Regions from separate parts of the Mesorhizobium sp. M0514 genome, predicted to be linked through region 1. Evidence: predicted binding sites of a transcription regulator. Region 1 holds the regulator's gene; each other region holds the start of a gene.

Region 1 (10,132 bases):
TCCACACCGACACCGTCTGCGTGCCGAGCGCGATGCGGTTCAGGGCGGCATGGTCGCCGTCCTGGCCCGAGACCGGAACCGTTCCGGCAAGGCCCTGCGCCGTCAGCGCGGCGACAACGCCGCCGGCGGTGCCGTCATTGGCCGCAACCACGGCATCGACCTTGTTGTCATTGGCGGTCAGGAACTGTTCCATGTTCTTCTGGGCGTTGGCCGGCAGCCAGCCATCGGTATAGGCCTCGCCGACATTCTTGATCTTGCCCGAGTCGATGGCTTCCTTGAGCACTTCCATCGAGCCCGAGAACAGGAAATCGGCATTCGGATCCGAGCCCGAGCCCTTGATGAAGACATAGTTGCCTTCGGGCTTCGCCTTGAACACTTCGCGGGCCTGCATGCGGCCGACTTCCTTGTTGTCGAAGGTCAGGTAGAAGACGTCCTTGTTCTCGATCAGGCGGTCATAGCCGACGACCGGAATGCCTTCGTCCAGCGCCTTCTGCACCGCCGGGCCGATGGCCGAGGCGTCCTGCGCCAGGATGATCAGCGAGTTGGCGCCCTGCGAGATCAGGCTTTCGACGTCGGTCAGCTGCTTGCCGGGATTGGACTGCGCGTCGGCGGAAATGTACTTGTCGCCGGCAGCCTCGATCGCCGTTTTCATCGCCGCCTCGTCGGTCTTCCAGCGCTCTTCCTGGAAGTTCGACCACGACACGCCGATGACCTTGTCCTTCGCCTGCGCGACCGACACCAGCGCCAGCGACATGGCGACACCCGCCAGCATGGCGGCTGCAAATCTGTTCATCATAATCCTCCCTGCGCCGCGTGCGGCGCGACAAAACTGGCCCGAGGGCCGGCACACAGAGGCCCTATTTTTTCGAGCCTCGAAAAAATACTGGTTCAATGATAAGGCGCTGTCAACATCGATTCTGATGGATTCTGATGGCCTTGCCGAATTTTTTCGAGGTCCGCAATAAACAATGACAGGGCTGCCGGCGTCTGCCAATATTTGGCTGGTGCCGTCGAACGCCTTCACTATCATGAGGCGCGAGGAGGCCGGGAGGAAACAAATGTCGGTTGGAATCCGCCACGACGATCTGCGCCGTCGCAACCGTGCGATGGTGATTTCAGCCGTGCGCCGGGCCGGCCAGCCGTCGCGGACCGAGATTGCGGCGACCACCGGCCTCAGCCACTCGACCATATCGGCAATCTCGTCTGATCTGATTCAAGAAGGCATCCTGATTGAAGGCAAACCTGGCGAGACCGGCGCACTGAAACGCGGCCGGCCGCAGGTGGGCCTTGGTCTCAACCCGGAAGCGGCGGCGGTGATGACCGTCGTGCTGTCGCTCAATTTCCTGTCCGTCACCGTCATCGACTATGCCGGCCACGTCGTCGCCGAGGAACAGCGCCGGCTGGACACGCTGACCAAGCCGCGCGACGAGCTGATTGGCGAATGCGTAGCAATCGTCCGGCGGCGGCTTGAGGATCCCGACCTCGATGTCCAGAGCATCGCCCGCATTGCCATGGGCATCCAGGGCATCACCGATTCGCAGGCGCGCGCCATGCTGTGGTCGCCGATCACGCCACTGACCGACATTGCCTTCGCCGACATGTTGGAAGCGGAATTCGGCATTCCGGCCACCATGGAGAACGACTGCAATATGATGGCGGTGGCCCTGCAATGGCGCCAGCCCGAGCGCTACCGCGACAATTTCATCGCGATCCTCTTGTCGCACGGCATCGGCATGGGACTGGTGCTGAAAGGCGAACTGTTCACCGGCACCCATTCCTCGGGCGGCGAGTTCGGCCACATGATCCACCGTCCGGGCGGCGCGCTCTGCCGCTGCGGGCGGCGCGGCTGCGTCGAGGCCTATGCCGGAAACTACGCCATCTGGCGCAGCGCCAAAATGATGGGCGAGGATGCCGAGCCGGTCGATATCGGCGACGCTGATATGCGCGCACTCGCCGCGCGCGCCCGCGAAACCGACGGCCCGGAGCGCGAAGCCTATCGCAAGGCCGGCGAGGCGCTCGGCTTCGGCCTCGGCAGCCTGTTTGCGCTGATCGATCCGGCACCCGTCGCCATGGTCGGCGTCAGCGCCGCCGCGTTCGACCTGATCGAACCGGCATTGCGCGAAGCGATCGCCCAGACCGCCGGCGGCCAGCACTCGAAGTCGATCTCCTTCGACACCGAGCCCAACGAGCTGCCGCTGATCCGCGAAGGCTGTGCCATGCGCGCGCTCGGCTTCGTCGATCAGGAGATTTTTGCGCCGGGTATTCAGCCCAAATCCGGCAAGCATGTCGCGTGAATGGCCGGCAACGGCGCGACGCGCAGGATCCTAGTCTTCCCTGATCGCGTAGCCGGCGCCGCGAATGGTACGGATGACATCCGGCATGCGGCCGTTGTTGACGGCCTTGCGCAGCCGCCCGACATGCACGTCGACGGTTCGCTCGTCTATATAGATCGTCTCGCCCCAGACATTGTCGAGCAGTTGGCTGCGCGAGAACACGCGGCCGGGATGGCGCATCATGAATTCGAGCAGCCGGAACTCGGTCGGTCCGAGCCTGATCTCGCTCTTCTTGCGGTAGACCCGGTGCGATTCTCGATCGAGCACGATGTCGCCGACCTTGAGCACGCTCGACAGCACTTCCGGCTTGGCGCGGCGCAGCAGCGCTTTCACGCGCGCCATGAACTCCGGCGTCGAGAATGGCTTGACCAGATAGTCGTCGGCACCGGTGGACAGGCCGCGCACGCGATCGCTTTCCTCACCGCGCGCGGTCAGCATGATGATCGGCAGCCGCTCGGTTTCGGGCCGCACTCTAAGCCGCCGGCAGAGCTCGATGCCGGAAACAGCGGGCACCATCCAGTCGAGCACCAGGAGATCGGGCACGTTTTCCTGCAGGCGGATCTCGGCCTCGTCGCCGCGTGTCACCACCTCGACGTGATAGCCTTCGGATTCGAGGTTGTAGCGGAGGAGCACGCCTAGCGGCTCCTCGTCCTCCACGACCATGATGCGTGGCGCGATCATAGGCAGTTCACCCTCATCAGGCCGGCGTGGCCATCGCCGTCTCGTCCTGCTTCGGACGATTGGCGGGCAATTGCTGGCCGGTCAGCACATAATACGCATTTTCGGCGATGTTGGTGACATGATCGCCGATGCGCTCAAGATTCTTGGCGCAGAACAAGAGATGCGTGCAGGCGGTGATGTTGCGAGGGTCTTCCATCATGTAGGTCAAGAGCTCACGAAACACGGACGTGTATTTGACGTCGATGCGCTCGTCGTCATTCCTGAGTTTTGCAAGAGCTGCCGCATCGGTGGCGGCATATTCCTCGACGACGCCTTGCACCTGGATCAGCACCAGCTGCGCCATGGCATCGATGGAGTGCGAGAGGTCGCGCGGCGTGACGCTCAAGCCCACGGTGCCGACGCGTTTGGCGATGTTCTTGGCGAGATCGCCGATGCGCTCGAGGTCGCCGGCCATGCGGATCGAGCCGACCACGGCGCGCAGATCGTTGGCCATCGGCTGGCGCTTGGCGATCAGCGTGATGGCGCGGTCGTCCAGTTCGCGCTGGCGCGCATCCATGATGGCGTCGTCGGAAACGACACGCTGTGCCAGCGCATTGTCCGAATTGAGCAGCGCCCTGGTCGAGCCGCTGACCATCGAGCCTGCCAGATCGCCCATGTCGCGGATCAGCTTGCTGATCTGCCCGAGCTCTTCATCGAAGGAGGCGACGGTATGTTCACCCATGATCTTGGTCCTCGTGCCTGAAAATTCACCCGCCGGACGGCTCAGCCGAAGCGGCCGGTAATGTAGTCCTGGGTGCGCTTGTCGTCGGGGTTGGTGAACATCTTGTCGGTGGCGCCCTCCTCGACGAGATAGCCGAGATGGAACATCGCTGTACGCTGCGACACGCGCGCCGCCTGCTGCATCGAGTGGGTGACGATGACGATCGTGTAGTTCTGGCGCAGTTCGTCGATCAGCTCCTCGACACGGGCGGTGGCGATCGGATCGAGCGCCGAGCAGGGCTCGTCCATCAGGATCACCTCCGGCGACACGGCGATGGCGCGCGCGATGCACAGGCGCTGCTGCTGGCCGCCGGACAGGCCGGTGCCGGGCTCCTGCAGGCGGTCCTTGACCTCGTTCCAGATCGCAGCCTTCTTCAGGCTCTGCTCGACGATCTGGTCCATGTCGGACTTGCGCTTGGCCAGCCCATGGATGCGCGGGCCGTAGGCGACGTTCTCGTAGATCGACTTCGGGAACGGGTTGGGTTTCTGGAACACCATGCCGACGCGGGCGCGCAGTTCGACGACATCGATGTTCTTGTCGTAGATGTCGTCTTCATCGAGCGTGATCTTGCCGGTCACCCGCGCCGAATCGATGGTGTCGTTCATGCGGTTGAGGCAGCGCAGGAAGGTCGACTTGCCGCAGCCGGACGGGCCGATCAGCGCCGTCACCTGGTTCTGGCGGACGTCGAGATTGACGTCGAACAACGCCTGCTTCTCGCCGTAGAAGACGCCGACCTTGTCGCCGCGCATCTTGATGACTTCGTTCGACTTGGCGTTCATTTTGTCGCCCACTGCATTCTCAAGGGACTGTTCGGTCATGATGTTCATACCAAATTGCCTTTTTTCTACCAGCGCCGCTCGAACCGGCGCCGAAGCACGATCGCGGTGATGTTCATGGCCATGAGGAAGACGAGCAGGATGATGATGGCGCCGGACATGCGCTCGACAAAAGCGCGCTCAGCCTCGTTTGCCCACATGTAGATCTGCACCGGCAGCGCGGTCGCCGGATCGAAAGGCGTCGTCGGATAATCGGCGACGAAAGCGACCATGCCGATCAAGAGCAGCGGTGCTGTCTCGCCGAGCGCACGCGCCAGGCCGATGATGGTGCCGGTAAGGATGCCTGGGGCGGCAAGCGGCAGGATGTGGTGGAACACCATCTGCATCTTGGAGGCGCCGAGCCCGAGCGCTGCCGAGCGGATCGACGGCGGCACCGCGGCAAGGGCGGCGCGCGTCGCGATGATGATGGTCGGCAGCGTCATCAAAGTCAGCACCAGGCCGCCGACGAAGGAAGCCGAGCGCGGCATGCCGAGGAAGTTGATGAACACGGCAAGGCCAAGCAGACCGAAGACGATCGACGGCACCGCCGCGAGATTGTTGATGTTGACTTCGATCAGGTCCGTAAAGCGGTTCTTCTTGGCGAACTCCTCGAGATAGATCGAGGCGGCGACGCCGATCGGCAGCGCCAGCAAAAGCACGATCACCATCATGTAGAACGAACCGATGATGGCCACGCCCATGCCCGACGTCTCGGGCCGGCTGGAGGCGCCATAGCTGAACAGGCCGGTGTTGAAATGCTCGGCCATCGCGCCTTCGGCTTTGAGCTTGTTCATCCAGTCGATCTGCTGGTCGGACACCTTGCGGCGCGCTTCATCGACGCCGAGGTCGATCTGGCCCTTGAAGGCCGAGTCGAGATTGGCGGCGGCCAGGATGTCGACGTCACGCGTCGTGCCGATCACCGACGGATCGGCGGAGACGATGTCGCGCAGCTGGACGCGGGCGCCTTCCGACAGGAAGCCCTTGAGCTTCAGCATCATCGGCTTGTTGGCCGGATCGATGCCGAGCTTGGCCACCAGCGCGTTTTCGGCGAGCTTGGGATAGTTCGCCTTGATCAGCACGGTAGGGTCGGTCGCGCGCTTGCCGGAGGGATCGATCACCTTCTCGTCGAAGGTGACCGGCAGCGTCACCGTCGTCTGCCAGAAGGCGGTGTAGCCTTTCGAGACGATGGTGATCAACATGATGGCCAGGAACGCCAGGCCCACCGAGATCGCAATCACGCCATAGATGCGGAACCGGCGTTCGGCGGCGTAGCGCGCCTTCAGCCCGATGTCGCGGCGCGGACGCGCGACGGCACCCGCCATCGTGTCCAGGGGGATGTCGGTCATTCGTACTGCTCCCGGTACTTGCGCACGATGTAGAGGGCGACGATGTTCATCACCAGCGTCAGCGCGAACAGCGTCAGGCCGAGCGCGAAGGCGACCAGCGTCTGCGGCGAGTTGAACTCGAGATCGCCGGTCAGCTGGTTGACGATCTTGACGGTGATGGTCGTCATCGCCTCGAACGGGTTGGCCGTCAGATTGGCCGCGACGCCCGCCGCCAGCACGACGATCATCGTCTCGCCGATGGCGCGCGACGCCGTCAACAGGATGGCGCCGACGATGCCGGGCAGTGCCGCCGGCAGGATCACCCGCTTGATCGTCTCGGAGCGCGTGGCACCGAGGCCGAGCGAGCCGTCACGCATTGCGCGCGGCACCGCGGTGATGATGTCGTCGGACAAAGAGGACACGACCGGGATCAGCATGACGCCCATCACCAGGCCGGCGGTGAAGATGCTCTGGCCCTGGATGAAGGGAGAGCCGCCGGTGAGGGCTGCTGAGAGGTCGCGCAGGAACGGTCCGAGCGTGACCACGGCGAAGATGCCGTAGACGATGGTCGGGATGCCGGCCAGCAGTTCAAGCGCGGGCTTGACCACCGACCGGACGCTGCGCGAGGCGTATTCGGACATGTAGACCGCCGACATCAGCCCTACCGGCACTGCGACCAGAAGCGCGACGGCGGCGATGTAGAGCGTGCCGGCGAGTAGCGGGATCAGGCCGAACTGACCCTGGCTGCCGCCGGAACCGGCGGCGGCGAAACGCGGATCCCACACCGTGCCGAAGAAGAAGCTCATCGGTGATACGCTTTCGAAGAAGGTGATCGTCTGGAACAGCATCGACAGCACGATGCCGACCGTGGTCAGGATGGCGATGGTCGAGGCCGCAAGCAGCCCCCACAGCATCAGCTTCTCGACATTGTTGCGCGCCCTGGCGCGCGGCGCGATCTGCCTCAGCGCATAGAAGGCGCCGGCGACCGACAGCGCGAAGGTCAGCACGGCGCCGAACAGGCCGAGCCGGTCCTGGACCTGGTTCGCCTCGACCGCGATCGGGATCATGTAGTCCTGTGTGTCGCTGGCCAGTGCCACGCCCTTGGCGGCGAGCAGCGGCTGCAATTCGGCGAAAGTAGCGGGAAGTGCGGTATCGCCATCGAGCCGGCGCAAGCCCTTGGCCAGGCTCTTCACCAGGCTGGCGTCGAGCGCTTCGCTGGCGACCTTTGTGTCGGCGGTGCGCTCGGGCAAAGCGGCATGGATATGCCGGTCGAGATAGAAGGAAGAGCCGATATCCCAGACGGCGAGCAAAAGGACGGCAGGCAGGACCGCGAGCAGAAAGGCCCACCAGCCATGATAATGCGCGCGCGAATGCGGCTTGACCTTGCCGGTATCCTGCGCCGCGGCGCGCTGGCGGCCGACCACAAAAGCGACCACGCCTATGACGATGATTATGGCGAGTACGAGCAAGGACGACATAACCCACCCCAGGGAAAATTCAGATCGCCGCCGCCGTTGCGGCAAGCGGCGAAATCAGGGCGCGGAGTTCATCCGCGCCCTGATCCGTCCGTTGATTACATTGTCTTTCCGGCGGCGAAGGCGTCGCGCTGGCCCTGACGTTCGGCGTCGGGAGCGGAAACCAGGCCGTACTGGGCGAGCGGGCTTTCCGGGCCGATCATCTGGTCATCAAGGAAGAACTCGACATATTCCTTGAGGCCAGGAACGACGCCCAGATGCGCCTTCTTGACGTAGAAGAACAACGGCCGCGACACGGGGTACGTGCCATCGGCGATGGTCTGCGTCGAAGGCACGATGCCTTCCACGGTAGCGACCTTCAGCTTGTCGGCATTGTTCTCGTAGAAGGCGAGGCCGAACACGCCAACGCCGGTCTTGTTGGAGTCGATGCGGGCGAGCGTCTCGGTGTAGTCGCCGTCAATGTCGACAGCCTTGCCGTCCTTGCGGATGGCGATGCAGGTCTTGCCGATTTCCTTGTCGTCGGCGATGCCGGCAGCCTTCAAAGCGGCCTTGTCGCAGCCGGCGTCGAGCAGCTTGGTCTCGAACACTTCACGGGTGCCGTGCTTCTCACCCGGGATATAGGCGGCGATATCCCAGTCGGGCAGCTTCGGATTGACCTGGTTCCACTTGGTGTTCGGGTTGTCGACCAGCTTGCCGTCGACCACCAGCTTGGCGGCGAGCGCCTTGTAGATGTCGGCGGGAACCAGCGCCCAGTCCGGACCCTTGATGTCGGTGGCAAAGACGATGCCGTCATAGCCGATGCGGACTTCCTGGACGTCCTTGACGCCGGCGTCGGCGCAGGACTTCAGCTCGTCCTTCTTGATCGGGCGCGAGGAGTTGGCGATGTCGATCGTGTCTTCGCCGACGCCCTTGCAGAACTCCTTGATGCCGGCGCCGCTGCCGCCGGACTCGACCACCGGGGTCTTGAAGCTGATGAAAGTTTCGCCGAACTGCTCGGCGACGATCTTGGCGTAAGGCAGCACGGTCGACGAACCGGCGACCTGGATCTGGTCACGCGCAGCGGCGACACCGGACGATGCGGCGAACGCTACCGCCACGGCCGATGCCGTAACGAGGAATTTCTTCATGTGGCCTGCTCCTGTTCGGAAGATGGTCTCTTGGCGCCCTCTTCAAACCGGCGCCCGCTGAGGCCAATAGCCTTCGATTATTACAGTCGCATGACAGTTTCGTGTCAGCCCGGTAACGTCGCACAGACGTCTTGTGGGCCGCACCCTTTAAGCCGGTTTGTGGGAATGGAAGTTGCCGCTGGAATCATACGCTTGCGCAATTCGTGCTGGCATCAAGTCCCGGCACACCGCAGGCCGCGATGCCGAGAAAGAAAAACCGGACGGGAGCGCGTTGCCCGTGGCCAGAGCGAATCTTGGCCGAGCCATCGCCAAAAACAGGTCCGTTGGGGTAGATTCGACGCTGTTTCTTGTCGGCGGTCGCTTGCTCCCGCCCGTAACTGAATGAGCGGTTTCGTTGCGACCATTGTCCTGACTGGGCGCTAGCTTTGATATGGTGCGATCGCACCATAGCCTTGGCTGTTGCGGCGCGGCCGAATCCCGGCCGGCGCCGCAGGTTGCTATCCAGCGTCTCGTTGGGCTTCGCCTGATATGCCGACCCAGCGCTCGACCTTTTCGAGCAGCGCCCTGGGGCTGATCGGCTTGGGCAGATAGTCGTCCATGCCGGCTTCCAGGCAGCGCTCGCGGTCGCCCTTCAAGGCATGCGCGGTGACGCCGACGATCGGGATATGCATACCCGTATGTTCTTCAAGCCGGCGAATTGCGGCGGTGGCCTCGAGCCCGTTCATCTCCGGCATCGAGACGTCCATCAGGATGATGCGCGGATTAAGCCGGCCGAAGGCGTCGAGCGCCTTGCGGCCGTTGCCGACGATTTCGAAACTGTAGCCGGTTTCGCCGATTATCTGGGTGAACACCATCTGGTTCACCTCATTGTCTTCGGCAACGAGGATGTCGAGCCGGCGTTCGTCCCCGGCGGCCCGGGCGCGGGCACGAACCGGCGGCGGTTGCAGCAAGGCGCGTTCCGATGCAGCGAGCGGCGGCTTTGCCGGCGACGGTTCGTGCCTGTCGCCGCCGGAACCGCTGCTTGCCGCCGGCAGCACACGGCCGCCCGTGATATTGTGATGGTGGCGCTGGATGGTGGCGACCAGCGTTTCCAGAAGCACCGAGGAACGCGCCGGCTTGATCAGCTGGGCGTCGATGCCGAGATCGCGATAGCTGGTGTTGGCGAGCGACTGGTCGACCGAGGTCAGCATGATGATCGGCGTGTCGGCCAGCCCTGCGGTGTTGCGCACGACGCGCGCCATTTCGGCGCCGCTCATCCCCGGCATCTGATAATCGAGCACGACGCAGTCGACCGGCACGCCGTAGGCAGCCGCGGCGACCAGCACCTTGAGCCCTTCGGGTCCGCTTTCGGCGGCGCAGGAATCGAAGGTCCATGACGCCATCTGCTCGCTCAGGATCGATCGGTTGACGGCATTGTCGTCAACGATCAGCACCCGTGAGCCGGTCACGTCGACCGGCATGATCCGCCGTCCGGTCTGTTCCTCGGCCCTGGGCAATGTCACGGTGAACCAGAAGGTCGAGCCCTTGCCTTCGGCGCTCTCGACACCGATCTCGCCGCCCATCAACTCGACCAGCCGCGAGGTGATGGCGAGCCCGAGCCCTGTGCCTTCGTGGCG
Region 2 (10,132 bases), on a different contig from region 1:
GAGACATTGACCGCGACGGTGAGAGGGTTCTTCCAGCGCGCTGCCTCGGCGCAGGCCGTCGCCAGCACCCATTCGCCGATCTGGATGATGACGCCGCTGTCTTCGGCCACCGGGATGAAGGTCGCCGGCGACACGTCGCCGCGCTGCGGATGATGCCAGCGGATCAGCGCTTCGAACCCAACCATCCGCCCGCTGCTGATCTCCTTTTGTGGCTGGTAGACGAGGCGAAACTCATCGCGCGCCATGGCCTGGCGCAGTTCGTGCTCCATCACGCGCCGGTCTCGCGCCTCGGCGCCCATCGAGGCCTCGAAGTAACGGTAGGTGTCTTTGCCCTCGGCCTTGGCGCGATAGAGCGCGGTGTCGGCGTGGCTGACCAGGATTGTCGGCTCATCGGCGTCGAGCGGATAAAGTGCAATGCCGATGCTGGCCGATACCAGGCCGCCACCGACCGACAGCCGGTTTTCCTCGCGCATGGCAGCCAGCACCGCCTCGGCGATGCGGCCGGCCGCCTGCGGATCGGGAAGGTTCGGAGCGATGATGGCGAACTCGTCGCCGCCGAGACGCGCCAGCATCTGTCCGTGGCGGAGCACGGCGGAGGCGCATAGCGCCACCTTCTGCAGCATGGCATCGCCGGCGCCATGCCCGAACAGGTCGTTCACTTCCTTGAAGCGGTCGAGGTCGAGCAGCAGCAGCGCAAGATGCCCGCCCTTGCCGCCGCGGTCCATTGCGGCAATTTCGGCCTCGAGCCGGCCGGAGAAACTGCGGCGGTTGGGGAGCCCGGTCAGCGGGTCGAAATGGGCGAGGCGCAGGATCTCCTGCTCGGCCTTCCTGCGTTCGCGGATGTCGCGCACGGCGACAACGCTGTGCCGCTTGCCGCAATAGTCGATGCTCCTTGCGATAAGTTCGACGGGGATGGTGGCGCCGTCATGGGCTCTGAGTTCGGCTTCCTGTGCCTGTCCGCTGCAGTCGGACATGCCGGCCGCGGTGCGTTCGCCGAAGAGGTCGCCAAGCAGCATCGCGTTCAGCACTTCCGGCGCAATGCCGGTTAGCGCGGCGATGCTGTCATTGGCGCTGACGATGCGGGCGCCGTCGCAGACGATCAGCCCCTCGACGGCGGCGTTGGCGAGGCCGTGCATGCGCTCGGCCTCGAGCTTGTGACGCCGGAAGCGAAGGTCGATCCACAATGCTGCGGCTGAAAGCACCAGGATAGCCATGCTGACTGCAGCGGCGGCGAAGGCCTGCGACATCGGTTCGACCGTGAACTGCGATATCTCGATGGAGGAGTCCGGGAAGATCGACACCGCGCCCATCGCGATGAAGTGCAGGCTGCAGATCGCCAGCGTCAACAGGATGGCGGCGGCGATTGTGGCCTGCATGGACGGCCGTCGCAACACGACCAGCAGCGCCAGCGCGGCGAGGGTGACGCCTGTCAGCACCGAGACGCCGACCAGCAGCGGGTTCCAGACGATGCGCCCTTCGACCTCGAAGGCGGCCATGCCGATATAGTGCATGGCGGCGATACCGGCGCCGAGGACCGCGCCGCCGACCAGAGGGTAGTCGATGCCCCGGCGCAAGGTGGCGATCCACATGCCCGCGGCGGTCAGGGCGACGGAACCGGCGAGCGAAAGCGCCGACATTTCCGTATTGTAGGCGTTGGGGATTCCGGGAGAAAAGGCAAGCATTGCGATGAAGTGCGTCGCCCAGATACCGAAGCCGGTGGAAGTGGCTGCTATCATCAGCCAGGTATAGCGGTTGCGCTCGCTCGAGCGGTCGACATGGCGAAGCAGGTTGACCGCCGAGAAGGAAGAAATACCGCAAATGAGCGCTGCCAGTGCGACCAGTCTCAGATCGTGCTCATGCACGATACAATTATAGACCGTCAGCATCTCGCCCCACCTGCTCTCCCACAGCAATCAAGCCGTCCACTTGATTAGTATGCCACGCTTGACGAAGAATCGGTTATGCGAACTACAACTACAGCGGGTTTTTCGGGTTGTACGTTGCGGCGATCCTGTCTCATTCCAGACGCACGGTTACAGCAGCGCCTGGCGCGATGCCGCTCGGCCGATCTCGATCTGGCCGAGCGCCGGTTTGGCGGCCGCACGGTGCAGGTGCGTGGCGCTGTCACGCGGGCCCTTCACGCATCGCTGGGCGGTCGGCGATCCTTGCAGGCCCACCATGCCCCATTCTATCGCTGAGCCGGCTTGGCATTTCTCTCTGTCCTCGTTGCAAGGCGAGGGGGCGCGAAGTTAGCCGGGTATGAAATTCACGAAACAGCAACAAATCCGTTGTCCGATTGTCATCAGCGACACATATTGCGTTCGCGGGAGCGCCCCTTTCGCCAATGACAAACGGGAGATGAAACATGAAGTTGTTCGGCTTTGCGGCCGGTGTTGCCGCCACCTTGACCCTGCTTTCCACCACCTCCGCCTTCGCCGCCACCCAGATCAGTTGGTGGCATGCAATGACCGGCGCCAATGCCGAGGTGGTCGACAAGATCGCCAAGGATTTCAATGCCAGCCAGAGCGACTATGAAATTCTCCCTGTTTTCAAGGGCACCTATCCCGAAACGCTGAATGCCGGCATCGCTGCCTTTCGTGCGGGGCAAGCGCCCGACATCATCCAGGTGTTCGACGTGGGTACTGGCGTCATGATGGCCGCCGAAGGTGCGATCAAGCCGGTGGCCGATGTGCTGACCAGCGCCGGCGTGACCTTCGACAAGAGCCAGTATTTGCCCGGCATCGTCGGCTACTATTCGAAGCCGGACGGGACCATGCTGTCCTTCCCCTATAATTCCTCGTCGCCCATCCTCTACTACAACAAGGAAATCTTCCAGAAGGCCGGGCTTGATGTGAACAATCCGCCAAAGACCTGGAACGAGGTGTGGGAAGCCGCCAAGAAGATCAAGGCGAGCGGCGCCGCTTCCTGCGGCTATACCTCGACCTGGTTGACCTGGATCCACCTTGAGGCCTTCGCTGCCTGGAACGACGTTTCCTATGGCACCAACCAGAACGGACTTGCCGGAACCGACGTTGAGCTCAAGATCAATGCGCCGATCTTCGTCAATCATTTCCAGGCGCTCGCCGACCTGGCCAAGGACGGCACCTTCAAATATGGCGGCCGTACATCCGAAGCCAAGCAGATCTTTCTTGCCGGAGAATGCGGCATCTTCACCGAATCGTCGGGGGGTCTCGGTGACATCGTCAAGTCGGGCATGAACTACGGCATCGGCCAGCTTCCCTATGATAGTGACGCCAAGGGCGCGCCCCAGAACACCACGCCGGGCGGCGCCAGCCTGTGGGTGTTCGGCAACAAATCGGACGAGGAATACAAGGGCGTCGCGGCGTTCTTCTCCTACCTGTCCAAGACCGAAGTGCAGGAGTATCTGCACCAGAAGTCGGGTTATCTGCCGGTGACGCTCGCTGCCTATGAGGCGACCAAGAAGTCCGGCTTCTATGACAAGAATCCGGGCCGTGAGACGCCGATCCTGCAGATGCTGGGCAAGGCGCCGACCGAGAACTCGAAGGGCGTGCGCCTCGTCAACCTGCCGCAGGTGCGCGACATCGAGAACGAGGAGTTCGAGATGATGCTGGCCGGCCAGCAGACTGCGCAGCAGGCGCTCGACAACGCGGTCGCACGCGGCAACAAGGCGATTCAGGAAGCGATCGGAAACTGAAGCGATTTGTCAGTTGAACCTCGTCCACGCGGACCCGCGTGGACGATTTCCTGAATAGCGAGGGAATCACCCTGTCTCCACGCGTCGTCTTTCCCAACAAGACCCTGCCTTACCTGCTGGTGGCGCCGCAACTCGCCATTACGCTGATCTTTTTCTACTGGCCGACCGGGCAGGCGCTCTACCAGTCGATGCTCAGGGAAGACCCGTTCGGGCTGAAGAGCAAGTTCGTCGGGCTCGCCAATTTTCGCAAGGTGCTGGCCGACCCGGCCTACCTCAACTCGATCAAAGTTACGCTGGTGTTCTCTCTGGCGACCGCGATCGTCGCCATGGGTGTGGCCCTGTTGCTTGCCGTCATGGCCGAGAAGGTGGTGCGCGGCAAAGGCCTCTATCGCACGCTGCTGATCTGGCCATATGCGGTGGCGCCGGCGATTGCCGGCATGTTGTGGCTGTTTCTGTTCAACCCCTCGATCGGTTCGCTGGCCTACGCCTTGAGAGGTCTCGGCATCGCCTGGGATCCCTTGCTTAACGGCAACCAAGCCATGATCCTGCTGGTGTCTGCGGCTGCCTGGAAGCAGATCAGCTACAATTTCCTGTTCTTCGTCGCCGGGCTGCAGGCAGTGCCGAAGACGTTGATAGAGGCGGCGGCCATGGACGGCGCCGGGGAGACGAAGCGCTTCTGCACCATCGTTTTCCCGCTGCTCGCGCCGACGACCTTCTTCCTGCTGGTCGTCAACACGGTCTATGCGCTGTTCGACACTTTCGGTATCGTCCATGCGGTCACCGGCGGCGGGCCGGGCAAGGCCACCGAGACGCTGGTCTACAAGGTCTACAATGACGGTTTCGTCAATTTGATCCTCGGCGATTCGGCCGCGCAGTCGGTCATCCTGATGGTCATCGTCATCTCACTCACGGCCATCCAGTTCCGCTATGTGGAACGCAAAGTCCACTACGGTTGAGCGCGAGCGATGATTGGTCAGTCCCCGCTTCGCGCCCTCATCGCCCACGCCGTGCTCATCCTGGGCATCCTGATCGTCGCTTTCCCGATCTACTACACCTTCGTTGCCTCCACGCAGACGCTGCAGACCATCCTCAAGCCGCCATTGCCTCTTTTGCCCGGCGACCAGGTCTGGAACAATTACAGCGAGGCGCTGTTTGGCGGTGTCGGCCGCATCGGCGGCGTCAGTGTCGGCCGATTGCTGCTCAACACCACGATCATGGCGCTCGGCATTGCGGTGGGGAAGATTTTCATCTCGATCCTTTCGGCCTATGCGATCGTGTTCTTCCGTTTTCCGCTTCGGATGGTCTTCTTCTGGCTGATCTTCATCACGCTGATGCTTCCCGTCGAGGTGCGCATCCTGCCGACCTACAAGGTGATGGTCGATCTTGGCATGATCGACACCTATGCCGGCCTGATCATTCCGCTGATCGCCTCGGCCACCGCCACGCTTCTGTTTCGCCAGTTCTTCATGACCATTCCAGGTGAGTTGGTGGAAGCGGCGCGTGTTGACGGCGCCGGACCATGGCGCTTCTTTTTCGACATCCTGCTGCCGCTGTCGCGCACCAACATCGCGGCGCTGTTCGTCATCCTCTTCATTTATGGCTGGACGCAGTACCTGTGGCCGCTGCTTGTCACCAACAGCAACGACATGAACACCATCGTCATCGCACTTAGAAAGATGGTTTCCTTCGCCGATGCCGATACCCAATGGCATCTGGTCATGGTCACCGCGATGCTGGCCATCCTGCCGCCGATCCTGATCGTGGTGCTGATGCAACGCTGGTTCGTGCGCGGACTGGTCGATACCGAAAAGTGAGAAGCTGATGGCGACCGTCGATCTGAAGGATGTGAAGAAAGTCTATCCCGGCGGCGTCGAGGCGGTGAGGGGGGTCTCGATCGCCATTCCCGACAAGGAGCTTTGCGTGCTGGTTGGGCCGTCCGGCTGCGGCAAGTCCACGCTGTTGCGGATGATTGCAGGGCTGGAGACCATTTCTTCCGGTACGGTCGCCATCGACGGCAAGATCGTCAACAGCATCGGCCCGACCGAGCGAGACATTGCCATGGTGTTCCAGAACTATGCGCTCTACCCGCATATGAAGGTCTACGACAACATGGCCTACGGGTTGCGCAACCGGGGTACTCCCAAGGACGAGATCGACAGCAGGGTTCGCTCGACCGCCAAGGTGCTGGAGCTCACGGCGCTGCTCGACCGGCGCCCGCGCGAGCTTTCCGGCGGCCAGCGCCAGCGCGTGGCCATGGGTCGCGCAATCGTGCGCAATCCGAAAGTCTTCCTGTTCGACGAGCCGCTTTCCAACCTCGACGCCAAACTGCGCGGCCAGATGCGGGTCGAAATCAAGAATTTGCAGCGCTCGCTCGGTGTCACCTCGGTCTACGTCACCCACGATCAGCTTGAGGCGATGACGCTGGCCGATATTCTCGTCGTCATGAATGGCGGATTGGTCGAGCAGACGGGCGCGCCGCTCGACATCTACGAGAAGCCAGCCTCGACCTTCGTCGCTTCCTTCATCGGCGCACCGCCGATGAACCTTCTGCCTCTTTTGCAAGCATCGGCTGGTCCAGCGCTGACTGATGGCAAGGCGATTGACTTTGCGCCTGCGAAGGCCGCCACGCTTGGCTTCCGTCCCGAGGATGCCGACGTCACCTTCGGTGCCGAGGCACCGTCCGGCGCGCTTATTCTGCCTGCGGCGGTCGAGGCGGTCGAACCTGTGGGAGCCGAAAGCTTTCTTCACTGTGCCGCCGGCGGCAACCGCATCGTCGTGCGTGTGGCCGGCCGCGCCACGGCCAAACCCGGCGATCAACTGCGCGTCGTGGCCGGGGCCGAGAAGCTGCATTGGTTCGACAATGCTGGGAAACGAGTCGATTGACGCAGCCGCTCGCGCCAATCCGACGCATCGGCAGTTCAGGCGAAGACATGCGCCTTGCCGGAGACGGTCAGGCGCACGATCTCGCCGACGGAAGGCGCGTCGATACCCGGTTTGCGCAGGATCAGCGGCGTGCTGCCTATTGCCGCGGCGTCGGGCGGATCGGGGTTGTTCAACAACCGCACCGCAATGGTGCACATCGAGCCGGCGAATTCCGAGTCCGTCACCTCGGCGAAGATCGTGCCCGCAGGACCTGACATGCCTTCGCGCGACGTGCGCTTTACCTGCACCTGCTCCGGTCGCAGCATGATGCGGGCGATGTCGCGCCGCTCCTTCGAGTCGACGGCGATGCGGCCGAGCGAGGAGGTGGCGAAGCCGCCTGAAATCTTTGCCGGCAAGATGATGGCGTCGCCAAGAAATTCGGCGACCATGCGGTCCTTCGGCTGCATATAGAGCTCACGCGGCGTGCCGACCTGCGAGAACTTTCCGTCGCGCATCACCGCGACCTGGCTGGCGAAGGACAGCGCCTCGGCCTGGTCGTGGGTGACCAGGATGGTGGTGATGCCGGCGGCTTCGAGCAGTTCGGCCACGGCCTTGCGCATCGAGGCGCGCAGCCCCGTGTCGAGCGCCGAGAACGGCTCGTCGAGAAGCATCAGCCTGGGCTTCATCGCCATGGCGCGGGCCAGCGCCACGCGCTGCTGCTGGCCGCCGGAGAGCTGGTGCGGGCGGCGCTTGAGGATCGCCTTGTCCAGCCCGACGGTATAGGCGAGCTCGGCGATGCGCTCGGCGCGCTGATCCTCGCCGCGGGCCATGCCAAAGCCGATATTGTCGGCGATGCTGAGATGCGGGAACAGGGCGCCGTCCTGCGCCACCAGGCCTATGCCGCGGCGGTGCGCCGGCACCGCATGGCCGCCATTGGCCAGCACCTCGCCGTCAAGCACGACGCGGCCCTGGTCGGGCGCCTCGAAGCCGGCGATCAGCCGCAGCAAGGTGGTCTTGCCGCAGCCGGACGGGCCGACGATCGCGGTGCGACTGCCGCTTGCGGCGCTGAGCTCGATGCCGGCAAGGGCTGCGACCGGGCCGTAGTGCTTGGTGAGGCCACTGATTTCGAGAAAGCTCATCGCCCGGCCATCCGTTTCGACTGGACATAGAGCAGCCAGGTCAGCGGCAGCGACATCGCCACCATGATGAAGGCGTAAGGGGCGGCGGAGGCATAGTCGATCTCGCCGCTATAGGACCAGAACGCCATGGCCAGCGTGCGCGTGCCGTTGGGCGCCAGCATCTGGGTGGCGGTCAGCTCGTTCATGATGCCGAGCGCGACCAGCGCCATGCCGGCCGCAGCCCCCGGCGCCGACAGGCGAATCGTTGTCGACCAAAGCGCCTTCAGCGGCGGCCGGCCAAGGCTGGCGGCGGCGCGTTCGAGCTCGACCGGCGCCTGTGCGATCGAGGCTCTGAGGCTGATCAAGGCGCGCGGCAGGAACATTAGGGCATAGGCGACCAGGATTGTGAACAGCGTCTGGTAGAGCGGCATGGCGATGCGCACGGTAATGGTGACCAAGGCCAGCGCGATGACCACGCCGGGCAGCGAACCGACAATGTAGTTGCAGCCTTCGAGCAGCCGCTGCAGCGGTCCCGGCGCGCGGATCGAGATCCAGGCCATAGGTGTGGCGGCGATAGTGGCGAGCACGGCGCCGGCGAGCGCCAGGAATACCGTTTGGCCAAGCGCCAGGCCGATCTCGTCGAAGCGCCAGACATCGACGCCGCCGGCGACCAGCCAGCGGCCGATGGTGACGAAGGGCACGCCGATGGCGAGAAGCGTGGTGACGGCAGGCAGAGCCAGGCAGGGCAGGGTGGCGCGACCGAGCCTGGTGCGCTGCTGGCGGCGCGCGGCACCCGAGCCTACGCGGGCATAGCGTTCCTCGCCGCGCACCAGCACCTCCAGCGCGAGCAGCACGAAGCAGCAAGTCACCAGGACGCCAGCCAGCATGTTGGCGGCGGGACCGTTGAAGGTCGACTGGAACTGGTCGACGATCGCCGTGGTGAAAGTGTCGAAACGGATGAAGACGTAGAGGCCGTATTCGGCCAGCAGATGCAGGCCGACCAGCAGCGCTCCGCCGCAAATGGCCAGTCTCAGCTGCGGCAGCACGACACGCCAAAACACCCGCCATGGTCCGAGGCCAAGCGCTGCGGCCGCATCTTCCAGGGCAGGATCCAGCCGGCGCAATGCGGCCGCTAGTGGCAAATAGAGGAATGGGAAATAGGCAAGTACCGACACCAGCACGCCGGCCCACAGGCCATGCAGTCCCGGCGCCAGGGTAATCCAGGCATAAGAGTGCACGAAGGCGGGGATGGCAAGCGGCGCTACCGACAGCCAGGCCCAGAGGCGGGCGCCGGGCAGGTCGCTGCGCTCGGTCAGCCATGCCAGCGCCACCGACAGCACGGTGGCGATCGGTACGGTGAGCGCCACCAGAAGCACGGTGTTGACCAGGAGTTCACCGACGCGCGGCCGGAAGACCAGGGCCGAAGCAGTGTCCCAGCCCGTCTGCACGCCGGTCCAGATGATGAAGGCCAGCGGTAGCAGCGACAGCAGCGAGACGATTATGGCAGCAAGCGCGATCCAGGACATGGCCTGCCGGCGGGACCGCTTGGCTGCCTGGCCTGAACGTGCGAGATCGACGACAGACTGCATCACCTCACCCGCGCCACTGCCGCCGGGGCGGGGGCGCCGCAGGCGCGGCCGGAAACGCAATGTGTCGTCATGGACAATGCCATCTCGAAAACAGAGCGCTCCTGCGGAAAGTCCGGCAGGAGCGCAATCGTTGCCCTTTTAGGACGAACGCGGACTAAAGCAAGCCGGCTGCCGTCATCAGGTCCGTCACCTTCTTGGAGTTCAGTGTCGCCGGATCGACCTTCGGTGCCTGCAGATCGGCCAGCGGCACCAGCCTGGGATTGGACTGCGCGTCCTTGCCGATAGCGTATTCGAAGGACGTGCCGGTCTTCAGCACGTCCTGGCCGCCTTTGCCGGTCACCCATTTGAGGAACGCCTGAGCTTCCTTCGGGTGTTTGCTCGAGGCGAGCACGCCGCCGCCGGAGATCGAGACGAAAGCGCCGGGATCCTGGTTCTTGAAATAATGCAGTTCGACGTTCTTGCTGTTTTCGCCGGTCTTTGCCTGATCGCCGAAATAGTAATAGTGGTAAATGATTCCGCCTTCGATCTCGCCGGCATTGACCGCCTTCATCACCGTGCCGTTGCCCTTGTAGGCGGTGAAATTCTCCTTCATGGCCTTCAGCCAGTCGGCGGTTGCGGCTTCGCCCTTGAGCTCGAGCAGCGCGCTGACGATGGCCTGAAAATCGGCGCCGGAAGGCGAGGCTGCCCAGCGGCCTTTCCAGGCGGGATCGGCGAGATCGAGCATCGATTTGGGCAGCTTTTCGGCCGTGAGCTTGGTCTTGTTGTAGGCAAAGACGGTGCTGCGCGCCGCGACACCCACCCATTTGCCGCTGCTCGGCTGGAATTCGGCCGGGACTTGCGCCAGCGTGTCGGCGTCGACCGGCGCGAAAAGGCCCGCCGCTTCGACC
Region 3 (10,132 bases), on a different contig from region 1:
GCACCTCGGCGAAGCGTTCTCCGGCGGCTTCGCGCTGGCCGCCATTGTCGATCGAGGTGACGCCGGAGCCGGACAAAGCGATATTGGCGCTGCGGGCGAGCCGAGCCAGCACTTCGCCGCGCGATTCGCGGCCGCGCTGGGCGAGACGCTCGGCGAGGATTTCCGGCGAGGCGGTGATCTCGACGACAGCCAGATTGGCATAGCGCTCCCGCAGCACCGGGATGACTGCGCGCGAGACATTGGCGACCGCGACATAGCCGTTGGCGATGGACGAGTCGACATCGGCCGGAATGCCGTAGCGCAGCCCGTGCGCCTCCCAGGAAATGGCGAAGGCGCCGTCGGCCTCGGCTTCGGCAAAGGCTGCGTCGGCCAGCGTGTCGTGATCCTCGCTTGCGGCGTCGCTCGGCCTGGTGATGACCCGGCGGACGAACTCCAGCCTCGTCTCGTCGGCAAACAAGGTGCGGGCATAGCCGATTACCGTATCCTTGCCGGCGCCGCTCGGGCCGACGACGGCGACAAACACGCCGTTGCGGAGCGGAAAGGCCTCGCTGCTGAGTTCGCGGTCGATCGACGCCAAGACCATCAGGCGACCCGGCGCCCTTGGCGCCAGACAGTGCGCACGACCGGCACATGGTCGTCGACGCGCACACGCACCAGATCGGCGCGGCGGCCCTGTTCGATGACGCCGCGGTCGTTGAGGCCGATCGCCTCGGCCGGATTCTTCGACACCATCGCAACCGCCTGCGGCAGGGAAATGCCCTCGACGACGTCGCCGAGGAAGAAGGCCGACTGGATCAGGCTGAAGGGAATGTAGTCGGACGACAATATGTCGAGCAGGCCGTCGCCGGCCAGCGTGCGGGCCGAGACATTGCCCGAATGCGAGGAGCCGCGCATGACGTTGGGCGCGCCCATCAGTACGCCGAGCCCGGCATCCTTCGAGGCCTTGGCGGCTTCCAGCGTGGTCGGGAATTCCGCGACGCGCACGCCCTGCTCGATCGCCTCGTCGACATGGCCTGATGTGGCGTCGTCATGGCTCGCCAGCACAATGCCCCGCTCGTTGCAGGCGGCTGATATCGCCACCCGGTTCGGTCCCGAATTCTTCGCCGATTCCGACATCCGCTTTTCGCAGAACAATTGGAAGTCGCGATCGGTCAATTTCAGCTTGCGCTGATAGTAATGGGCGTAGGTCTCGAGATTGACGAACTGACGCTGTCCCGGCGCATGGTCCATCAGCGAGGCCAGCTTGACCCGCTCGTCGCCATCGAAATTGGCGAAAGCCCGCAAGCAATCCGGCGCCGAGACCTCGCAGCGCAGGTGCAGGAAATGGTCGGCCCGCAACCGGTCTTTCGCGACGCTGTCCTCGATCGCGCCGGCGAGCTTGCGGATGTGGTCGGAGGTAATATCCGCGTCATCGTCCATGCCGACACGCAAAGCGTCGAGCACGGTGGTGATGCCGGCGGTGGCCACCTGCGCGTCATGGGCAAGGACGGCGGCGATCGGGTTCCAGCGCACTTTCGGGCGCGGCGCATAGTGGCCTTCGAGATGGTCAGTGTGCAGCTCGACCAGGCCGGGAATGATGTAGTCGCCGCCCATGTCCTCGCCGCCCATGCTCCCCCCGGTGTGGCCGGTGCCGGCGTCGACGCCGGAGATAAAACCGTCGCGCAGCACGAGCGACCCTTCGACGATCTCGTCGGCAAGCACGATGCGGGCGTTGTGGAGAACAGTTTCGGCGGTCATTCAGGCAGTCCTTGCTTACTCGGACGAATTGCGGTCAGGCGGTTTTTCGGGCAGCGCGGCGGCCGAGCGCATGATGCGAAAGCACCATGAACGGAGCGCCCGGTTCGGTTTCGACGAACAGCGTCAGCGCATCCACCAGCACCGGCTGCTGCAGCACATCGGCGAACAGGCTGTCAATTGCCGCGCGCAGACGTTGGCTTTCCTGCGGCCCGGCCCGGCCGGACAGTGTCATGTGGAAGCGAAAGGTCTCAAACACATAGGGATAGCCCCACTGGCAGAGATTGCGGAACTCGGCCGGCTTCAGCGAATCCGGGCTGCGCCGCTCGATCTCGGCCTCGGTGAGCGGCGCGCGAAAACGGTCGAAGCTAAGCACGACATCATCGGCGAAACGGTTGAGCGGCGGCAGCGGGCCTTCCGGCAGCAAAGCGAAGAAACCATCGATCTGGCTGACGACCAGGCGCGGGATGGTGACCGTCGGCATTGCTTCGGCAAAGGCGTCCAGCGCCGCGCGCAACGAGCTTTCGGTTTCGTTGGCGGCCAACCGGAAGGGCGCTTTCAGCGTCGCATGAAAACCGTAGCGCCGCGCCGATGCGGTGTGAAAGGCGACTTCGGCCGCCGACAGCTCGCCCACCGCCTCGACCGGCCTCGCGGCGGCGCCAAAGGGGTCGCGGCCCAGCCAGTTGGCGGCGATCCGCGCCAACGGCTCGTCCTGCCTTGGGGTGAAATAGATGGCGTAGCGCATCGAAAATCCTCCTTAAAGCGCGCCGAAACCGAACCGATGGCGCGACGCGCTTTAAGTCTTTAATTTGCTGCATGTCGTCATCCCAAAAAAGCTGCGCACTTTTGGGCGACATGCACTAGCCCGCTGCCATAAGTGATTTCCATGACGGATTGACGAAGCTTATGCGGGTTTTCGAAGGCAAATCGACCCCATGGATCGTTAGCCGACGATTTTTCGCTGCTGGACTAACAGCTTCCGGCGCAAGCGAAGGCCGATCAGGCCTTCGTCAGCCACTCGTGCTCGGGCGCGTTGTGGAACTTCCACGTCCGCTTCGGCCCGGCCATGACGTTGAGGTAATAGAGGTCGTAGCCGTGGCAGGCGGCGCAGGGGTGATAGCCCTTGGGCACCAGCACAACATCGCCGTCCTCGATCGCCATGGCTTCGTCCAGCTCGCGGGCGCCGGTCTTGTCGGCGTCGGTGTAGACGCGCTGGAAGGCAAAACCCTGCGGCGGGTTGAGGCGGTGGTAGTAGGTTTCCTCGAGATAGGATTCGGCAGGCAGATTGTCCTGGTCGTGCTTGTGCGGCGGGTAGCTCGATGTGTGGCCGCCGGGCGTGATGACCTCGACCACCAGCAGCGAGTCGGCGGGCTTGCCCTCGGGCAATATGTTGGTGACGTAGCGCGTGTTGGTGCCTTTGCCCCGAGTCTCCTGGCCGAGGTCGTCGGGTGCGATGACGCGAATGGGCAAGCCGCCGCCCAGGCCCGGCGCCGAGCAGACCGCGAGTTCGAGATCGGTGTCGGCGGTGACCGACCAGTCCGAACCCTCCGGGATATAGACCGACCACGGCTTGCCCTCGAAGGGCGACATGCGCTCGCCGAGCAGGCCGAGTTCCTGGCCGCCGGCCTTTGCCGTGCCCTTGCCGGTGACGAACACCAGGCAGACTTCGCGATCCTGCGTCTTGCCGGATGCGGTCTCGCCCGGCTTCAGCCGGTGCAGGTCGAAGCCGACATAGGTCCATCCGGCGCTTTTGGGCGTGACATGGGCGACGCGGCCATGGCCCTTGTCGGCTTTGACGAGCAGTTTCGACATGTTTTGTCTCCTATCGCAAGTCTTCGAGGTCGGCCTCTCAACTTCGTCATCCTAGGGCGAAGCAGGAACGAAGCTCCGTCGCGAAGACCCTAGGATGACGAAGCGAGGGACGTTCCGGCAATCACCGACGTAGGCGATACGCCAGGTGTCGAGTGTCCGACCCGCAAGCCCTTCCGAGCCGCGGCCGCTTCATTCCTTCGGTTCGGCGTCCGCCTTCGCTTCGCCGGTCTGCGGTCGATCAGGCGCAGCCTTGCTCTCCTCCACCGGCTTGTAAAGATAGAAGAACTGCCACACCGCGTAGGCGGCAAAGCCGAGCGCAATGATGCCCCAGAATGGGGTGCCGGAGGCGAATTCTATTCCGGCCCAGATCACGCAGACGGCGACGACGGCAACGCGCCGCCACAGCGGCCGGAAGAACGGGTGCTCGTAATCCTTCATCGGATCGCCTCAGGCATTGGGAAAGCCTTGCGTTTCCACGGCGTAGCCGGCAGCCGTCATCACGCGCATCAATTCCTTGTGGCCGACCTGCGCCATCTTGAGCGGCGGGTTCTTCTTCGGGTCCTGCTCGGCCTCGACGACGAACCAGCCTTCATAGCCATGGTCGGCGAAGCGCTGCACAATGGCGCCGAAATCGAGCGAACCGTCGCCGGGCACCGTGAAGGCACCGAGCGCCACGGCGTCGAGAAAGGACTGTTTCGTGCGGTCGAGCCCGTCGATCACGCCCATGCGCACATCCTTCACATGGACATGGCTGATGCGCTTGTGGTGGTTGTCGATGGCGCGCAGCACGTCGCCACCGGCAAAGGCGAGATGCCCTGCATCGAGCAGCAACGGAATGCCTTCGCCGGAATGGCGCATGAAGGCATCGAGCTCCGGCTCGGTCTCGACCACTGCCGCCATGTGATGGTGATAGGACAGCGGCATGCCTTGCTCGGCGCACCATTCGCCGAATTCGGTGAGGCGCCTGGCATAGGCCCTCATCTCGTCGTTGGACAATTTCGGCTTGGTGGCGAGAGGCCTGGAGCGATCACCCTGGATCGAGCGGCCGACCTCGCCATAGACGATGCAAGGCGCATTCACCGCCTTGAACAGGTCGATCATCGGCTGGATGCGATCCTTGTTCTTGCCCATGTCCTCATCGACCAGCGTGCCTGAGAACCAGCCGCCGCACAGCGTCACGTCGGCCTTTTTCAGGATCGGCAGCATGATTTCGGGGTCGTTTGGGAAACGCCGGCCCATTTCCATGCCGGTGAAGCCGGCAGAGCGCGACTGGCGCAGGCACTCTTCCAGCGAGACGTCGTCGCTGAGTTCGGCAAGATCATCGTTCCACCACGCAATGGGGGACATGCCCAGTTTGGCTTTCAAGTTTTAGCTCCGGTTTCTTGTTCACCCTCCCGTTGTGGGGAGGGTCGCTGCGAAGCAGCGAGGTGGGGTGCGGCGCCAGCCCCCCACCCGGACCTTCGGTCCGACCTCCCCACAAGGGGGAGGTAGGGGGCAGCGCTGACTTAGCATCAATCGCCAATAGTCTGCATCTGCCGCTTTTCGTCATAGGCCTTGCGGGCTGCGTTGACCTGCGGCCGTGCGGAGACTTCCGGCACCGCGACATCCCACCAATGGCCGCCGGCATCGGTGGAAATCAGCGGGTCGGTGTCGATGACCAGCACGGTGGTGCGGTCGTTGGTTTTCGACTTTTGCAGCGCGGTCTCCAGGCCGGTGATCGACGGCACCTTCTCGGCAATAGCGCCCATGCTGGCCGCATGCGCCGCGAAGTCGATGTCGGGCAAGATCTCGTGGCGCGCGTCCTTCAGGAGGTTGTTGAAGTTGGCGCCGCCGGTGGCCATCTGCAGCCGGTTGATGCAGCCATAACCCCTGTTGTCGAGCACCACGATGGTCAGCTTCAGGCCAAGCATCACCGACGTGGCGATTTCGGAATTCATCATGAGGTAGGAGCCGTCCCCGACCATTACGACGACCTCCTGGTCGGGCTTGGCCATCTTGGCGCCGAGCCCGCCGGCAATCTCGTAGCCCATGGTCGAGAAGCCATATTCGCCATGGTACGAGCCGGGCGCGCCCGCCTGCCAGAGTTTATGCAGTTCGCCCGGCAGGCCCCCCGACGCATTCAGCAAGGTCACGCCGGACCCCAGCGCGCGCTGCACGGCGCCGATCACCTGCGCATCCGAGGGGAAGGCGGCGTTGGTCGACGCCGTCACCTTGGAGGCTTCGGCCTGCCAGGCCTTCTTGCCCCGGGTCGCATTGTCGGTCCATGTCGCCGGTGCTTTCCAGCCCCCCAGCGCCGCACCGAGTTCGACAAGCCCTTCGGCCGCGTCGGCGACCAGCGGCAGCGCACGATGCTTGCCGGCATCGAAAGGCTGCACGTTGAGTCCGATGATGGTCTTGCCGGAATTCTTGAACAGCGCCCATGAGCCGGTGGTGAAATCCTGCAGGCGGGTGCCGATCGCCAGCACGACATCGGCCTCTTCCGCCAGCCGGTTGGCCGCGGACGTGCCGGTGACGCCGACTGCCGCCATGTTGAGCGGATGTGTGTCGGGCAGCGAGGATTTGCCGCCTTGCGTCTCGCAGACCGGAATGCCGGCGCTCTCGGCCAATTTCGCCAGTTCATCCGAAGCCTGCGAATACAGCACGCCGCCGCCGGCGATGATCAGCGGTTTTTTCGCACCCTTCAGCGCGGTGACCGCCGCCGCCAATTCATGCCGGTCCGGACGCGGCCGGCGCTGGTGCCAGACGCGCTCGGCGAAAAAGCTCTCGGGATAGTCATAGGCCTCGGCCTGCACGTCCTGGCAGAGCGACAGCGTCACCGGGCCGCATTCCGCCGGATCGGTCAGCACCTGCATGGTCCGCGCCAATGCCGGGATGATCTGCTCGGGACGGGTGATGCGGTCGAAATAGCGCGACACCGGACGGAAGCAGTCATTGACCGTCGCTGTGCCGTCGGAAAAGTCCTCGGCCTGCTGCAGCACCGGGTCGGGAATGCGGTTGGCGAAGACATCGCCCGGCAAAAACAGGACGGGCAACCTGTTTACATGGGCGAGCGCCGCCGCCGTCACCATGTTGAGCGCACCGGGGCCGATCGATGAGGTCGCGGCCATGAAACGGCGGCGGAAATTGGCCTTGCCATAGGCGATCGCCGCATGCGCCATCGCCTGCTCATTGTGGGCGCGGAAGGTCGGCAATTCGTCGCGCAGCTGGTACAGCGCCTCGCCGATGCCGGCGACATTGCCGTGACCGAAGATCGCCCACACACCGCCGAAGATGGGCACTCGTCTGCCGTCGATCTCGGTCATCTGCTTGCTCAGAAAGCGGGTCAGCGCCTGCGCCATCGTCAGGCGGATTGTCTTGCTCATGGTGTTTTCCTCCGCAGTCCTCTTGCCGCGCCTTTATGCTGCTTTACGGCCACGCGCGGCAAGCCACGCTTCGGTCAACTGTTCGAAGCGCGCGGCCATGTCGGCGATAGCCTCGTCATCCGTCATCTTGCCCGCCAGCCATTGTTCGGCGGCGTGGACGAAGATGGTGCGGCCGACGGCAAAGCCCTTGACGATCGGCGCCTTGGCGGTGGCGGCAAAGGCCGCTTCCAGTTCGTCCTGCGGCGCTTCGAGACCCAGCAGCACGACGCCACGACACCAGGGATCGTGCTTCAGGATCACCGCTTCGATCTTGGCCCAGGCGCCGGCCGACGCCTGCGGTTCGAGCTTCCACCAGTCCGGCTTGATGCCAAGCGCATAGAGTTCTTCCAGGGCGCGCGGGATCGTCGTGTCATCGAGCTTGCCGTGCTTGCCGGCGATGATCTCGACCAGAAGCTCCCGGCCGACCTTCCGCGCGGCTTCGAACAGCGAGCGCAGCTTCTGCTGCTGCTCTTCCTTGAGCTCTGCCGGATCGTCGGGGTGATAGAAGCACAGGCATTTGATGCAGTGGTCGACCGGCCATTCCACCAGTTGCGAGCCGATGTCCTGCGAGAACTCGAAGCGCAGCGGCCGCGAGCCCGGCAGTTCGACGGGACGGCCGAGCCAGGCAAAGGGGTGGCGGGCGAATTCGAACATCGCCTCGCGGCCATGCTTCTCGTCGATCAGCATGCCATAGCCGTCGCGGCCGGCGGCGACTTTTACCGCGGCCTTGACCGCCAGCACCTTGAAGTCGCGGATGCGCGCCGGGTCGGCGCCGGTCCTGGCGGCGACGTCCTCGAGCTGCACACGGTGGTCGCAGGCGAGCGCCATCATCGAGGGGATATCGCGGCGGCGGGTCGTCGCCCAATGGATGTGGTTGATCGCCTCGTCCTTGCGCAGAGCGAGATCCTTGCTGCCGTTCTTGAGGAAGAACTGCAATTCCTCGAAGGTCGGATATTCCGGCGCGCAGAGCAGCCGCGACACGGCAAAGGCGCCGCAGGCATTGGCCCAGGTCGCCGCTGTCGCATGATCTTCGCCACCCAGCCAGCCGCGCAGGAAACCGGACATGAAGGCATCGCCCGCGCCCAGCACATTATAGATCTCGATCGGAAAGCCCTTGCCGACGATACCGTCTTCCAGATCGTCGCTGATCGGCCCGTCATAGACGATGCAGCCCATGGCGCCGCGCTTCAGTACGATGGTTGCGTTGGACAGCGCGCGGATCGTCTTCAGCGCGCTCAGGCAATCGTCGGCGCCCGAGGCGATCATGATCTCTTCCTCGGTGCCGACGATGAGGTCGCAATCGGGCAGCACCGTCTTCAGCTGGGCCGAGACGCGGTCGGATTTGACATAGCGCTCAAAACCCTCGGCATGCCCTGCGAGTCCCCAGAGGTTGGGGCGGTAGTCGATGTCGAACACCACCTTGCCGCCCCTGGCCTTGATGATGCGGATCGCCTTGCGCTGGGCGGCGTCGCTGTTGGGTCGGGAAAAATGCGTGCCGGTGACGACGATGGAACGGGCCGAGGCGATGAAGGCTTCATCGATGTCTTCTTCGGCGAGCGCCATGTCGGCGCAGTCGCTGCGATAAAAGATCATCGGCGAGACGCCTTCGCTCTCGACCGAAAGCAGCACCAGAGCCGTCAGCCGTTCCTTGTCGGTCTTCAGCCCGTCGACATTGACGCCTTCGCGCCGCAGCTGCTCGCGGATGAAGCGGCCCATCTGCTCGTCGCCGACGCGGGTGAGCAGCGCCGAGCGCAGGCCTAGTCTCGCCGTGCCAACCGAGATGTTGGCCGGGCAGCCGCCGACCGATTTGGCAAAGGAGGTGATGTCCTCCAGCCGCGAGCCGATCTGCTGGCCGTAAAGGTCGACGGAAGCGCGACCGATGGTGATGACATCGAGCGTCGCCTGTTTGGCGTCCACGGCTTCGCTCATTGGAACCTCCCGTCGGTCTTGTTGTCTTGAGCAACGTAGTTGGGGGACACGCGCGAGCGGCAGCGTGGCGCCGGGAATATGAAATAATAATTCCAATCCATAGTCAATATGGAATGAGCATTCCTTCCTTTAAAAGTGCCGAAGAGCGATGGCTGCTGGAGACTTAGGATGGAGACCCGTTACCGCGCAACCAGATGTGGATCGAGACGAGTTTGAGGGGGAAAGCCGCCAGCCGACAAAACGATTCGGTTATGAAAAAGCACGCCAGACCACACTCCCAAGGTCGGGAGAGTAGCGGGCGATGATAGCCTCCTGATCATTTTCCTGCGTCAGAGTTACCTGCTTCCCAGTAGCGTCACCTAGCAATCGCACAAAGCGGTCAAGGTGCTCAATCTCAGTTTCTCCGCTGACTTGCCTAGGATCGAAGTCGAACTCGATTTCGACAACGGTGAAGAAGTGACATGCAAGCTGGATTGGCCCGACGTAAAAAGAAAGTAGGCTGTCTGTTTCGCTTTCCAGGGCGGCTTCGACCCCCAATGGCATCGATTCGATCTTGCCGGAGACACTGAAATTGGCAGGCGGGGTCCATTCGAGGAGGATGTCCCAGACGGCCTGCCAATCTGCCTCAGACGTGTTCAGAACGTAGATATCTCGCCATGAGCCGTCCCAGCGAAATCCGATGCGATCTGTTCCCAATTCATGCATGAACCATTCTCGATGAACTTCGGTTCTAGCATGGCATACGGGATGATCCCTTTCCACAGATCCCAAGTCCGCATTTTCCGGACGGAAAACCGCTTCACGCCTTTTTCTGGGATTGCCTAGACCTTGCGCTTCTTTCCGGTGCTGCGCCGCTTCTCGCCGACGCCGACGGTGAGCGCCATGGCCAGCGCCATGGTGGCCGACAGCGAGCGGAAGCCGGCGAAATCGGCCTCGGCGACTTCGAACCAAACCTTGGCGAACTGCGCTAGTGGCGAAAACGAACTGTCGGTGATGGCGACGATCGGCACGCCCTGTTCGGAAATGGTGCGGGCTTCCTCGATGGTGGCCGGTGCGTAGGGCGAGAAGCTGATGGCGATGACGGCGTCGGCCGGGGTGGCGAAGGCGACCATTTCGGCATTGAGGCCGGCGGCGGATTCGATCAGCTGGTTGCGGATCTTCAGTTTGCCCAAGGCATAGGCGATATAGCTTGCCACCGGGTAGGAGCGCCGCTTGGCCAGGACATAGATGGTCTCGGCCTTGGCCAGCAGCGAGAT

What was found. The regulator PhoB, encoded in region 1, activates phosphate uptake and scavenging genes when phosphate is short. The targets are predictions, from matches to a motif close to TGTCATNNANCTGTCAT.
Region 2: a site for PhoB is predicted at 2,287-2,303, ahead of ugpB (sn-glycerol-3-phosphate ABC transporter substrate-binding protein UgpB). Genes of this name have one in related genera too.
Region 3: a site for PhoB is predicted at 2,621-2,637, ahead of NKI61_RS25805 (DUF1045 domain-containing protein). Genes of this name have one in related genera too.

What each region holds. Positions count from the first base shown of each region.
Region 1 covers NZ_JAMYQZ010000076.1:270-10,401, forward strand. Annotated here, with positions in the region: gene xylF (D-xylose ABC transporter substrate-binding protein) at 1-793, opposite strand, end outside; gene NKI61_RS25010 (ROK family protein) at 1,059-2,294, shown strand; gene phoB (phosphate regulon transcriptional regulator PhoB) at 2,325-3,014, opposite strand; gene phoU (phosphate signaling complex protein PhoU) at 3,031-3,735, opposite strand; gene pstB (phosphate ABC transporter ATP-binding protein PstB) at 3,777-4,601, opposite strand; gene pstA (phosphate ABC transporter permease PstA) at 4,619-5,935, opposite strand; gene pstC (phosphate ABC transporter permease subunit PstC) at 5,932-7,392, opposite strand; gene NKI61_RS25040 (substrate-binding domain-containing protein) at 7,488-8,516, opposite strand; gene NKI61_RS25045 (PAS domain-containing hybrid sensor histidine kinase/response regulator) at 9,014-10,132, opposite strand, start outside.
Region 2 covers NZ_JAMYQZ010000035.1:20,962-31,093, forward strand. Annotated here, with positions in the region: gene NKI61_RS16300 (bifunctional diguanylate cyclase/phosphodiesterase) at 1-1,886, opposite strand, end outside; gene NKI61_RS16305 (hypothetical protein) at 2,034-2,180, opposite strand; gene ugpB (sn-glycerol-3-phosphate ABC transporter substrate-binding protein UgpB) at 2,366-3,676, shown strand; gene ugpA (sn-glycerol-3-phosphate ABC transporter permease UgpA) at 3,748-4,632, shown strand; gene ugpE (sn-glycerol-3-phosphate ABC transporter permease UgpE) at 4,642-5,490, shown strand; gene NKI61_RS16325 (sn-glycerol-3-phosphate import ATP-binding protein UgpC) at 5,498-6,559, shown strand; gene NKI61_RS16330 (ABC transporter ATP-binding protein) at 6,595-7,677, opposite strand; gene NKI61_RS16335 (ABC transporter permease) at 7,674-9,245, opposite strand; gene NKI61_RS16340 (iron ABC transporter substrate-binding protein) at 9,400-10,132, opposite strand, start outside.
Region 3 covers NZ_JAMYQZ010000081.1:12,462-22,593, reverse strand. Annotated here, with positions in the region: gene phnN (phosphonate metabolism protein/1,5-bisphosphokinase (PRPP-forming) PhnN) at 1-586, opposite strand, end outside; gene NKI61_RS25810 (alpha-D-ribose 1-methylphosphonate 5-triphosphate diphosphatase) at 583-1,737, opposite strand; gene NKI61_RS25805 (DUF1045 domain-containing protein) at 1,772-2,479, opposite strand; gene iolB (5-deoxy-glucuronate isomerase) at 2,734-3,546, opposite strand; gene NKI61_RS25795 (hypothetical protein) at 3,736-3,984, opposite strand; gene iolE (myo-inosose-2 dehydratase) at 3,994-4,911, opposite strand; gene iolD (3D-(3,5/4)-trihydroxycyclohexane-1,2-dione acylhydrolase (decyclizing)) at 5,058-6,908, opposite strand; gene NKI61_RS25780 (bifunctional 5-dehydro-2-deoxygluconokinase/5-dehydro-2-deoxyphosphogluconate aldolase) at 6,942-8,876, opposite strand; gene NKI61_RS25775 (hypothetical protein) at 9,126-9,581, opposite strand; gene NKI61_RS25770 (MurR/RpiR family transcriptional regulator) at 9,698-10,132, opposite strand, start outside.